Regions from separate parts of the Streptacidiphilus sp. MAP12-16 genome, predicted to be linked through region 2. Evidence: riboswitches for the same ligand, from Rfam matches in the RefSeq annotation. Region 2 holds a riboswitch; each other region holds the start of a gene.
What was found. A riboswitch is a leader RNA that binds a small molecule or an ion and turns the genes downstream of it on or off. The one in region 2 is predicted to bind thiamine pyrophosphate.
Positions count from the first base shown of each region.

Region 1: it holds a riboswitch for thiamine pyrophosphate, as region 2 does, so the genes downstream of both, thiC (phosphomethylpyrimidine synthase ThiC) here and thiO (glycine oxidase ThiO) in region 2, are expected to answer to the same signal.
Region 3: it holds a riboswitch for thiamine pyrophosphate, as region 2 does, so the genes downstream of both, ABIA33_RS18025 (cytosine permease) here and thiO (glycine oxidase ThiO) in region 2, are expected to answer to the same signal.

Region 1 is NZ_JBGCBY010000012.1:31,910-35,179, reverse strand. Features, by position in the region: gene thiC (phosphomethylpyrimidine synthase ThiC) at 1-1,314, opposite strand, end outside; TPP riboswitch at 1,309-1,447, opposite strand; gene ABIA33_RS17700 (YibE/F family protein) at 1,585-2,922, shown strand; gene ABIA33_RS17695 (hypothetical protein) at 3,023-3,270, opposite strand, start outside.
Region 2 is NZ_JBGCBY010000005.1:264,041-267,310, reverse strand. Features, by position in the region: gene ABIA33_RS08585 (NAD(P)/FAD-dependent oxidoreductase) at 1-813, opposite strand, end outside; TPP riboswitch at 1,066-1,151, shown strand; gene thiO (glycine oxidase ThiO) at 1,257-2,405, shown strand; gene thiS (sulfur carrier protein ThiS) at 2,402-2,614, shown strand; gene ABIA33_RS08570 (thiazole synthase) at 2,624-3,270, shown strand, end outside.
Region 3 is NZ_JBGCBY010000012.1:107,257-110,526, reverse strand. Features, by position in the region: gene ABIA33_RS18030 (trypsin-like peptidase domain-containing protein) at 1-1,016, opposite strand, end outside; TPP riboswitch at 1,313-1,427, shown strand; gene ABIA33_RS18025 (cytosine permease) at 1,430-2,791, shown strand; gene ABIA33_RS18020 (glycerophosphodiester phosphodiesterase) at 2,959-3,270, shown strand, end outside.

The DNA of each region.
Region 1 (3,270 bases), on a different contig from region 2:
GGTCAGCGGGCCGAGCGTGTAGAAGGGGGCCTCGTCGCAGATCTCCTTCTGCAGGTCCATGTTCTCCTTGATCTTGTGCATCGGGACATGTCCCGGGCCCTCGATCATCACCTGCACGTCCCTCGACCGCGCGATCCTGCCCAGCTCTCCGAGCGTCGTCAGCTCGGCGAACTGCGCCTCGTCGTTGGCGTCCGCGATCGACCCCGGGCGCAGCCCGTCACCCAGCGAGTAGGTGACGTCGTACGCGCGCAGGATGTCGCAGAGTTCCTCGAAGTTGGTGTAGAGGAAGTTCTCCTGATGGTGCGCCAGACACCAGGCGGCCATGATCGAGCCGCCGCGCGAAACGATGCCGGTCTTGCGACGGGCCGTCAGCGGCACGTAGCGCAGCAGCACGCCCGCGTGCACGGTCATGTAGTCGACGCCCTGCTCGCACTGCTCGATGACGGTGTCCCGGTAGACCTCCCAGGACAGCTCCTCCGCCTTCCCGTCGACCTTCTCCAGTGCCTGGTAGAGCGGGACGGTGCCGATCGGCACCGGCGAGTTGCGCAGGATCCACTCGCGGGTGGTGTGGATGTTGCGGCCGGTGGAGAGGTCCATGACGGTGTCCGCTCCCCAACGCGTGGCCCAGGACATCTTCTCGACCTCCTCCTCGATGGAGGAGGTGACCGCCGAGTTGCCGATGTTGGCGTTGATCTTCACCAGGAAGCGGCTGCCGATCAGCATCGGCTCGACCTCGGGGTGGTTCACGTTCACCGGCAGGACAGCGCGCCCGGCGGCGATCTCCGCGCGGACCACCTCCGGATCCATCCCCTCCCGGAGCGCCGCGAACTCCATCTCGGCGGTGACCGTTCCGCGCCGCGCGTAGGCGAGCTGGGTCACCGGCGCGCCGTCGCGGCCACGCCGGGGGCGGCGCGGGCGGCCGGGGAAGACCGCGTCCAGGTTGGCCAGGCCGCCGCGCGGCGAGGTGTGCTTGAGCCCATCGTCCTCGGGCCGTCCCTCGCGCCCGTGGTACTCCTCGACGTCACCGCGCTGGCTGATCCAGCCCTCGCGCAGCGGCGGCAGCCCGCGCCGGACGTCGGCCACGTACGCCGGGTCGGTGTACGGGCCGGAAGTGTCGTACAGCGGGACGGTTCGGCCGTTGCTGAGCTGGACCTCCCGGTAGGGAACGCGCAGGTCGGGGCGTGAGCCGCTGCGGTACGCCTTGCGCCAGGCAGGCGTCGGGTATCCGGTACCCGTGCTGGAGGGGGCGGTGCTGGGGGTGGAGCTGGGGGCGCTGTCGGGGACAGACTGCTGCGCTGCTTCGTGCATGGTCATGAGACCCACTTCTCCCTACGCCGGCATTACCCGGTCAGGTTCGTGCGGTCGGCGCAAGCAGCTGCCGTACTCATCCGTGTACGGCGGTCAGCGCCCTCTCAGCCCGGTGCTCCGAGCTCCCGCGTCTGCAATCGAGATGCCGACACCGTAGCGAGCGCGGGCACGGGTTGACCAGTGGACGTCCGGCGGCCGGGATCTCCGTGGGTCCTCGGCGGATGCCGGGGTCGTCGGGTACGGTTCACTCCGCGCGTACCGGAAGGACCCCCTCCCGTGGCTGGAACCAGCACCCGGCATGACGAGCTCGGCCACGACTCGCTCCACCATGGCCACGGGCACAGCCACGACCATGGACCAGCGACTCCGGCGTCCCGGCGGCTGCGCTGGATCATCGCCGCGGTACTGGTGCCGTTCGCCGTGGCGGTGGTGGCCGGAATGGTGCTGCTCTGGCCGGGCAGGCTGCCCGCGCACGCCTCGACCGGCATCGGCTTCGACCAGCCGACCGTGAGCGGGACGGTGACCGGGACGAAGACGGTGGTCTGCGGTGGGGGAGCCACCAGCGACCCGGCCGCCCAGGCAGCTCCGAGCGGCCAGGCAGGCCAGGGCGCCTGCACGCTGGTGACAGTGCTGGTCACCAGTGGCAAGGACAGCGGGAAGTCGGTCCAGCAGACGCTGACCCCGGACCAGACCGCCGTCTACAGCGCGGGCGAGAAGGTCGTCCTGGACTACTCGCCGACGGCGCCGGCCTCGCTCCAGTACTCGATCGGCGACGCCGACCGCACCCTGCCGTTGGCCGTGCTCGCGGGGGTCTTCGCCCTCGCTGTGGTCCTGGTCGGCCGGCTCCGCGGCCTCGCCGCGCTGGTCGCGCTGACGATCAGCTTCGCCGTGCTGTCGCTGTTCGTGCTGCCCGCGATCCTCAAGGGCGAGGACCCGCTGACGGTGGCCGTGGTCGGCGGCGGCGCGATCATGCTGATCGCGCTGTACCTCTGCCACGGGCTGTCGGCCCGCACCTCGGTGGCGGTGATCGGAACGCTGACCTCGCTGGCGCTGATCGGCTTCCTGGGGAAGGAGTTCATCGGTCTCACCCACCTCACCGGGAACACCTCCGACGAGACGGCGCTGGTCCACTCCCTGTATGCCGGGATCAAGCTGCCTGGGCTGCTGCTCGCCGGGGTGATCATCGGCTCGCTGGGCGTGCTCAACGACGTCACCGTCACCCAGGCGTCCTCGGTCTGGGAACTCCGCGCCGCCGACCCGTCCATGGGTGCGCGGGCGCTGTACCGGGCGGGCATCCGGATCGGCCGCGACCACATCGCCTCGACCGTCAACACCCTGGTGATGGCCTACGCGGGCGCGGCCCTGCCGCTGATGCTGCTGTTCTCGATCGCCAACCGGGGTGTCTGGACGGTCGCCACCAGCGAGATCGTCGCCGAGGAGATCGTCCGTACGCTGGTCGGCAGCATCGGTCTGATCGCCTCGGTGCCGCTGACGACGGGCCTTGCCGCGCTCGTCGCGTCCCGCGACGGGCGGCGGCCGGAGAGGACACTTCCCCGCCCGCGCGTGAGCAGCGAGGCGGCCGACGGTCGGGCCCGGCACCGCCACCGGCGCTGACGCGCTCCACGCCCGACAGACCGAGCCGCAGACCGCCCGAGCCGTAGGTCTCCCGAACCACCAGTCTCCTCAGCCACCGGTCTCCCGAGCCGGTTCGGCGTCAGGAGACTGCCAGCACCTGCCCCTGCGCGTCGTAGACCGTGATCTTCGGGCTGATCCCGGCCAGCCCTCCCGAGATCGGCGGCCCCCACACGTAACCCGTCGCATAGCCGGGCCGTCCCGGGAGGGTCACCACCGTCGCACGGTAGGTGGTGCCGCCGACCTCGACCGTCATCCGCGCCACCTGACCCGAGCCGATGTACAGCGGCGTGTACATCGTGCCCGACTGGTCGCCCATGATCTGCTGAC
Region 2 (3,270 bases):
GGCGTCGGCGGCGACGGCGCCGGTGTCGTCCAGGGCGATGCCGGATCCGTCCAGCCACCCGGTGTCCGGCCGGGCCCCGATCCCCACCACGACGGCGTCCGCCACGAGTTCGCTGCCGTCGGTCAGCAGGACGGCGGTGCGGGCGTCGCCCTCCAGTCGCTCGTCCCCGGCCACGACGCCGCCCACCCCGGTGCTGGTCCGCAGCTCGATGCCCGCCTCGGCGTACCAGTCGCGCATCCGCTCGCCGACCTCCGCGGGCAGCGCACCGGCGAGCGGCACCGGCGCCGCCTCCAGCACGGTCACCTCGCAGCCCAGCAGCCGCGCCACGGTCGCGGCCTCCGCGCCGATCCAGCCCGCGCCGACGACGACGATCCGCGCGCCGGGGCGCAGCACGCCCTTGAGTGCGACGGCGTCATCGTGCGTCCGCAGCAGGTAGGCGCTCGCGGGCTGGCCGGGCAGGACGACCGGCGTCGCGCCGGTGGCGAGCACCAGCCGGTCGTAGGGCAGGTCTCCGCCCTCGATGTGGAGCAGCCGCCGTTCGGTGTCGAGGCCGACGGCCCGACGGCCGAGCAGCAGTTCGACGCCCAGCTCGGTGTAGTCGACCTCGAAGCGCGAGTGCTCGGCCCGGCCCAGCAGGATGTCCTTGGACAGCGGCGGCCGGTCGTACGGGGGGTGGTGCTCCGCCCCGACCAGCACGAGTTCGCCCGGATAGCCCTGCTCGCGCAGCGCGACGACGGTCTGCACCCCGGCCATCCCCGCGCCCGCCACGACGATGCGCTGCACGTTCTGCCGCACGCTCTCCCGCTCAGACATCCCGCCACTGTAGGACCGACCGGCACATGGTGGCTGGATGAAGGAGCGGGGCGCGGGCCAAGAGCGGGGCGCGAAGCGCTTCCCTTGGGGGTGGTGGTCGGGCGACGGGCGGGGGTGCGGAGGAGGGAGTCGATGCGGAGCATCGGTCGACCGACGACAAGCCGTCCAGGCGACGGCCATCGCCCCGTGACGCCAGCCACCATGTGCCGGTCGGTCCAAGCCGCATGCGCGCGACTACAGTGGACGGGAAACCACGGGAGCCCGGCGTACCGGGCTGAGAGGGAGGCGGCAGGCCTCCGACCGTCCGAACCTGATCCGGGTCATGCCGGCGAAGGGAGCGCAGCACCGTGTCACGCGCCCATATCGACAGCGGTCGAACAGAGAGCCGTCGAACAGACGGCGGCCGAGCAGACGGCGACGACACCGCGGGCGGCCACTCCGACGTGCTGGTCGTCGGCGGCGGCGTCATCGGTCTCGGCGTCGCCTGGCGCACCGCCCAACGCGGGCTCTCGGTCACCGTTCTCGACCCGGCCCCGGGCCAGGGCGCCAACCAGGTCGCTGCCGGCATGCTCGCCCCCGTCACCGAGCTCCAGTACGGCGAGGAGGAGCTGCTGCGGCTCGGCATCGCCTCCAACCAGCGCTACGCCGCCTTCGCCGCCGAGCTCACCGAGGCGACCGGCCTGTCCACCGGCTACCGGGTCTGCGGCACCCTCGCCACCGCCCTCGACGCCGACGACCGCGCCGAGCTGCGCGAGCTGTACGCCTTCCAGCAGCGCCTCGGCCTGGACGTGTCCTGGCTGACCGGCCGCGAGTGCCGCAAGCTCGAACCCATGCTCGCGCCGTCCGTACAGGGCGGCCTGCTGGTGACCGGCGACCACCAGGTGGACGGCCGCCGCCTCGGCGCGGCCCTGGTCGAGGCCTGCCTCCGCGCGGGCGTCCGGATCCACCGTTCCCGCGCGGCTCGCGTGACGACCCGCCAGGACCGCGCCACCGGCGCCCTCGCCGAGGGCGGCGCCGTCCTCACCGCCGATCAGACCGTGCTGGCCGCCGGCTGCTGGTCCGGCGAGATACCCGGCCTGCCGCCGGAGGCCCGGCTTCCGGTTCGCCCGGTCAAGGGCCAGATCCTGCGTCTGCGGATGACCTCGGCCTTCGGCGTGCCCTTCCTCTCCCGCAACCTCCGCGCCGTCGTGCGCGGTTGCCACCTCTACCTGGTCCCGCGCGAGGACGGCGAGCTGGTCGTCGGCGCGACCATGGAGGAGCAGGGCTTCGACACCACCGTCACCGCAGGGGGCGTGTACGAGCTGCTCAGGGACGCTCACGAGCTGGTCCCCGGCATCACCGAACTCCCTCTGGTCGAGACCGGCGCGGGCCTGCGCCCCGGCACTCCGGACAACGCCCCGCTGCTGGGCCCGACCGCACTGCCGGGGCTGGTCGCCGCCACCGGCCACCATCGCAACGGCGTGCTGCTGACCCCGGTCACGGCCGACGCCGTCGCCGCGTACCTGGCCACCGGCAACCTGCCGCCGGAGGCCGCCCCGTTCGCCCCGACCCGCTTCGACCGGCACAGTGCCCTCTCGGAGGCCTCCCTATGACGACGACTCTGCCCATCCGCGTCAACGGCGACGCCCGCGAGGTCCCGCCCGGCACCACGCTCGCCGAGGTCGTCGCCGGCCTCAGCGCCGCGCCCTCGGGTGTCGCGGCCGCCGTCAACGAGGCCGTCGTGCCCCGCAGCGCCTGGTCCGCCACCCCCCTCGCCGCCGACGACCGCGTCGAGATCCTCACCGCAGTCCAAGGAGGCTGATCCGGAGCCATGTCCGACGACATCCTCACCATCGCCGACCGCAGCTTCGGCTCCCGTCTGATCATGGGAACCGGCGGCGCACCCAGCCTGGACGTGCTGGAGCAGGCGCTGCGCCTGTCCGGCACCGAGCTGACCACCGTCGCCATGCGCCGTATCAACCCCTCCGCCCGCGGCTCCGTGCTGGAGGTCCTGCAGCGCAACGACATCCAGGTACTCCCCAACACCGCGGGCTGCTTCACCGCCGGAGAGGCCGTGCTCACCGCCCGGCTGGCCCGCGAGGCGTTGGGGACGAACTGGGTGAAGCTCGAGGTCGTCGCGGACGAGCGCACCCTGCTCCCCGACCCGATCGAACTCCTTGACGCCGCCGAGACCCTCGTCGACGACGGCTTCGTCGTCCTCCCCTACACCAACGACGACCCGGTCCTGGCCCGCAAGCTGGAGGACGCCGGGTGCGCGGCGGTGATGCCGCTCGGCTCCCCCATCGGCTCCGGCCTGGGCATCCGCAATCCGCACAACTTCCAGCTGATCGTCGAGCGGGCCGGCGTCCCGGTGATCCTGGACGCGGGCGCGGGCACCGCCTCCGACGCGGCGTTCGCGATGGAGCTCGGCTGCGCGGCCGTGATGCTCGCCACAGCGGTGACCCGCGCGCAGGAGCC
Region 3 (3,270 bases), on a different contig from region 2:
GCCAGCGGCACCAGCGGCTTCTTCGGCGTCTGGGACAGCTTGATCACGGCGACGTCGTAGCCGGAGGCCCGGCCGACGATCGTGGCCGGGTAGCTGCTGCCGTCGGAGAACTTCACCGTCAGCTTGCCGCCGTTGTCCGACGGAGCCACGACGTGGTTGTTCGTCAGGATGTGGCCCTGGGTGTCGTAGACGAAGCCGGTACCGGTGCCGGACTCCTGCGAGTTGCTGGCCTCGATGGTCACCACGCTGGGCAGCGCACGGGCGGCGATCCCGGCGATGCTGTCGGGTGCGCGGCTGAGCGCCTTGGGGTCGATGGTCGAGGTGACGGTCGTGCTGCCACTCGAGCTGTCCCGAGTCTCGAGCCAGGAGCCGATACCGCCGCCGATACCGCCCGCGATGATCGCCGTCGCGGCGAGCAAGGCGATCAGGCCGCCGCGGCGCTTCTTGCGCGACGCGGTGCCGTCGTCGTACGGCGGGAAGGGAGTTCCGCCCGGGTAGCCGCCGTACTGCGGCTGCGCAGCACCGTACGGGGGCGGCGGGGGCGACTGGTGGGCGTAGGCGGTCGCCTCCACCGGCGGCGGGAACTCCGGGGCGGCGGCAACGGTCGGCAGCGGCTGCTCCGGGAACGCGGCCAGGACGGGCGCGGCGGGAACCGGAGGCACCGGTGGGACGGGTGGAACGGGCGGCACGGTCGGCTCAGCTATCGGCTGCTGCGCGTTCGGCGGCGGGTAGCCGGCGAGAGCCGGGTCAGCCGGCGGGTCGATCGGCTCCTGAGCGGCGACCGGCTGGACGAGGGTCTGCTCGGCCGCTGTGTTGTCCGGGGCGCCGGCGTCCTGGACGGGCTGGACGGGCTGGACGGGCTGGACGGGCTGGACGGGCTGGACGACGGTGTCGTCCGGCGCGGCGTCGGTCGGCACGGCGCGCGTCCGCACGTCGGGGGACGGTCCCGCCGAATCCCCACTGGTGGGGACGGGCTGCTCCGACCCGGCGTTCCCACCCTCGTGCTCGGTACTCACGAATGACCTCCTAGTGCGGGACCTCGGTCCCAAGCATTGCCCACCCAGTGTCAGGGCATCGTAAGGGCCAGCCATGCGCTATTCCCCATGTCGCATCTATAGCGCACCCGTCTGAGAGGTTCCTTACGAGTCCCGAAGGAAGTTGTTAACGCGACTGTTCGGGGGCGTCCGAGGGCACTTGAGGCGTTCGGCAGGCTCTGAGCCAGCTCTGGGCCAGCTCCAGGTCGGCGTCCGGCGGGCGTCCGAGACGCGACCGTGCCTTGGCCTGTCGCGCCTGTGGCCCTAGCATGACCCTCGAACTGATACGCGGGAGCTTGGACCAATCCAGGCTGAGAGGGCGCCGAACACGGGGCGCCGACCGCCTGAACCTGACCGGGTAATGCCGGCGTAGGGAGCTGAGCATCGTGACGTCCGTGTCGCCGTCCCCTGTCCTGGACCAGCCGCAGCCCGGCCCGCGCCCCGAGGCGCCACTCGTCCTGGACACCAACCCGCCGCGCACTCTCGGCTTCCGCGACCAGGCGGCTTTCTGGACGAACCTCGGCGTGAGCCTGATCGGCTTCCAGAGCGCCGCGACCGTCCTGGTCTTCAACGGCAAGGACCTCTCCCTCGCCGCGTCCTTCACCGCCATCGTCGCCGGTACGGTGATCGGCTCGCTGATGCTCGGCGTCGCCGCCGTCATCGGGACCAGGGCGGGCGCGCCCGCGATGGCGATCCTGCGCGGACTGTTCGGCACCCGGATGTCCTACCTGCCGACCGTGCTCAACATCGTCCAGTGCCTCGGCTGGGGCGTGTTCGAGCTGACCGTGATCGCCATGGGCGCGGAGGCGCTGTACGGCGGCGTTCCGCACTGGGTGTACGTCGTGGCCGCGGGCGCGCTGACGACGGCGATGACGATCCGTCCGCTCGGCTCCATCGCCGTGCTGCGCAAGTACGTGGCAGTCGCGGTCGGCGTCGCGATGCTGTTCTTCACCGTGGAGCTGCTGCGCCGGGGCGTGCCGGACCCGAGCCCCGGCAACTGGACCGGCTTCCTTCCGGCCGTGGACTCGGTGATCGCGGTCTCCATCTCCTTCGTGCCGCTGGCGGCCGACTACACCCGGCACGCGAAGACCACTCGGAGCTCCTTCTGGGGCGCGTTCACCGGCTACACCGTCTCCCAGGTGTGGTGCTACGTCGTGGGTCTGCTGGCGCTGGTGCAGGTGGGCGGGGACCCCAACAAGATCTTCACCACCTTCATGGGCATCACGGCGGGCTGGGTCTTCTTCACCGTTCTGGTGGTGCGCGAGGCGGACCAGTCCTTCGCCAACGTCTACTCCACCGCCATGTCGCTGCAGAACCTCTTCCCCAGGGTCGACCGCCGCATCCTGACCGTCGGGCTCGGCGCGCTGGTCACCGGGCTCGCGCTGCTGGTCACCGACTTCACCGGCTACGAGTCCTTCCTCGGGCTGATCGGCGCGGTGTTCGTACCGCTGTCGGCCGTGCTGGCGGTGGACTTCTTCTTCGGCGCGGGAAAGCGCGAAGGCGGCTGGGACCTGTCCGAGACCGCGCCGACGCGCTGGCTCACGCTGCTGCCCTGGGCCGTGGGCTTCGCCGTGTACCAGCTGATCGCACCGGCGCAGCTCACCGGGTGGGCGAAGGGCTGGCCCGACTTCTGGGCGCACGCGCAGGACGCGACCCACATCCACCCGCAGGTGTGGACGTCCGCGTCGCTGTTCTCCTTCGTCGTCCCCGCTCTACTGACCTGGGCCCTGACGCCGCTGCTCCGCAGGGGCCGTTAACCGGCCACACCGTCAGAATTCACCTGACGCAACCGAGGTGGCGGCGGGCGCGCGCCTATCGTTGTTCCGTGTCCAACGCACCTCATCCGCAGACGCCGCAGCCCCGGTCACCGCAGACCAGGACGCCGCAGCGGCAGACGCCGCACCCCCGGACGCCGCTGAGGCCGATCGTGCTTCCCAACCGTGCGGCCACCCGTGTCGTCGCGCACCGGGGCGCGTCCGGCACCCTGGCCGAACACACCCTCGCGGCGTACCAGCTCGCGGTCGAGCAGGGTGCGGACGCCCTGGAGTGCGACGTCAGGCTCACCGCCGACGGCCACCTGGTCTGTGTCCACGACCGCCGGGTGGACCGCACGTCCAACGGCCGGGGCGTGGTGTCGACCCTGGAGCTGGCCCAGCTGTCCGAGTTGGACTTCGGCTCCTGGAAGGGCGTGGTGGACTGGGCGGACGCCACGCACACGTCGGTGCTCACCCTGGAG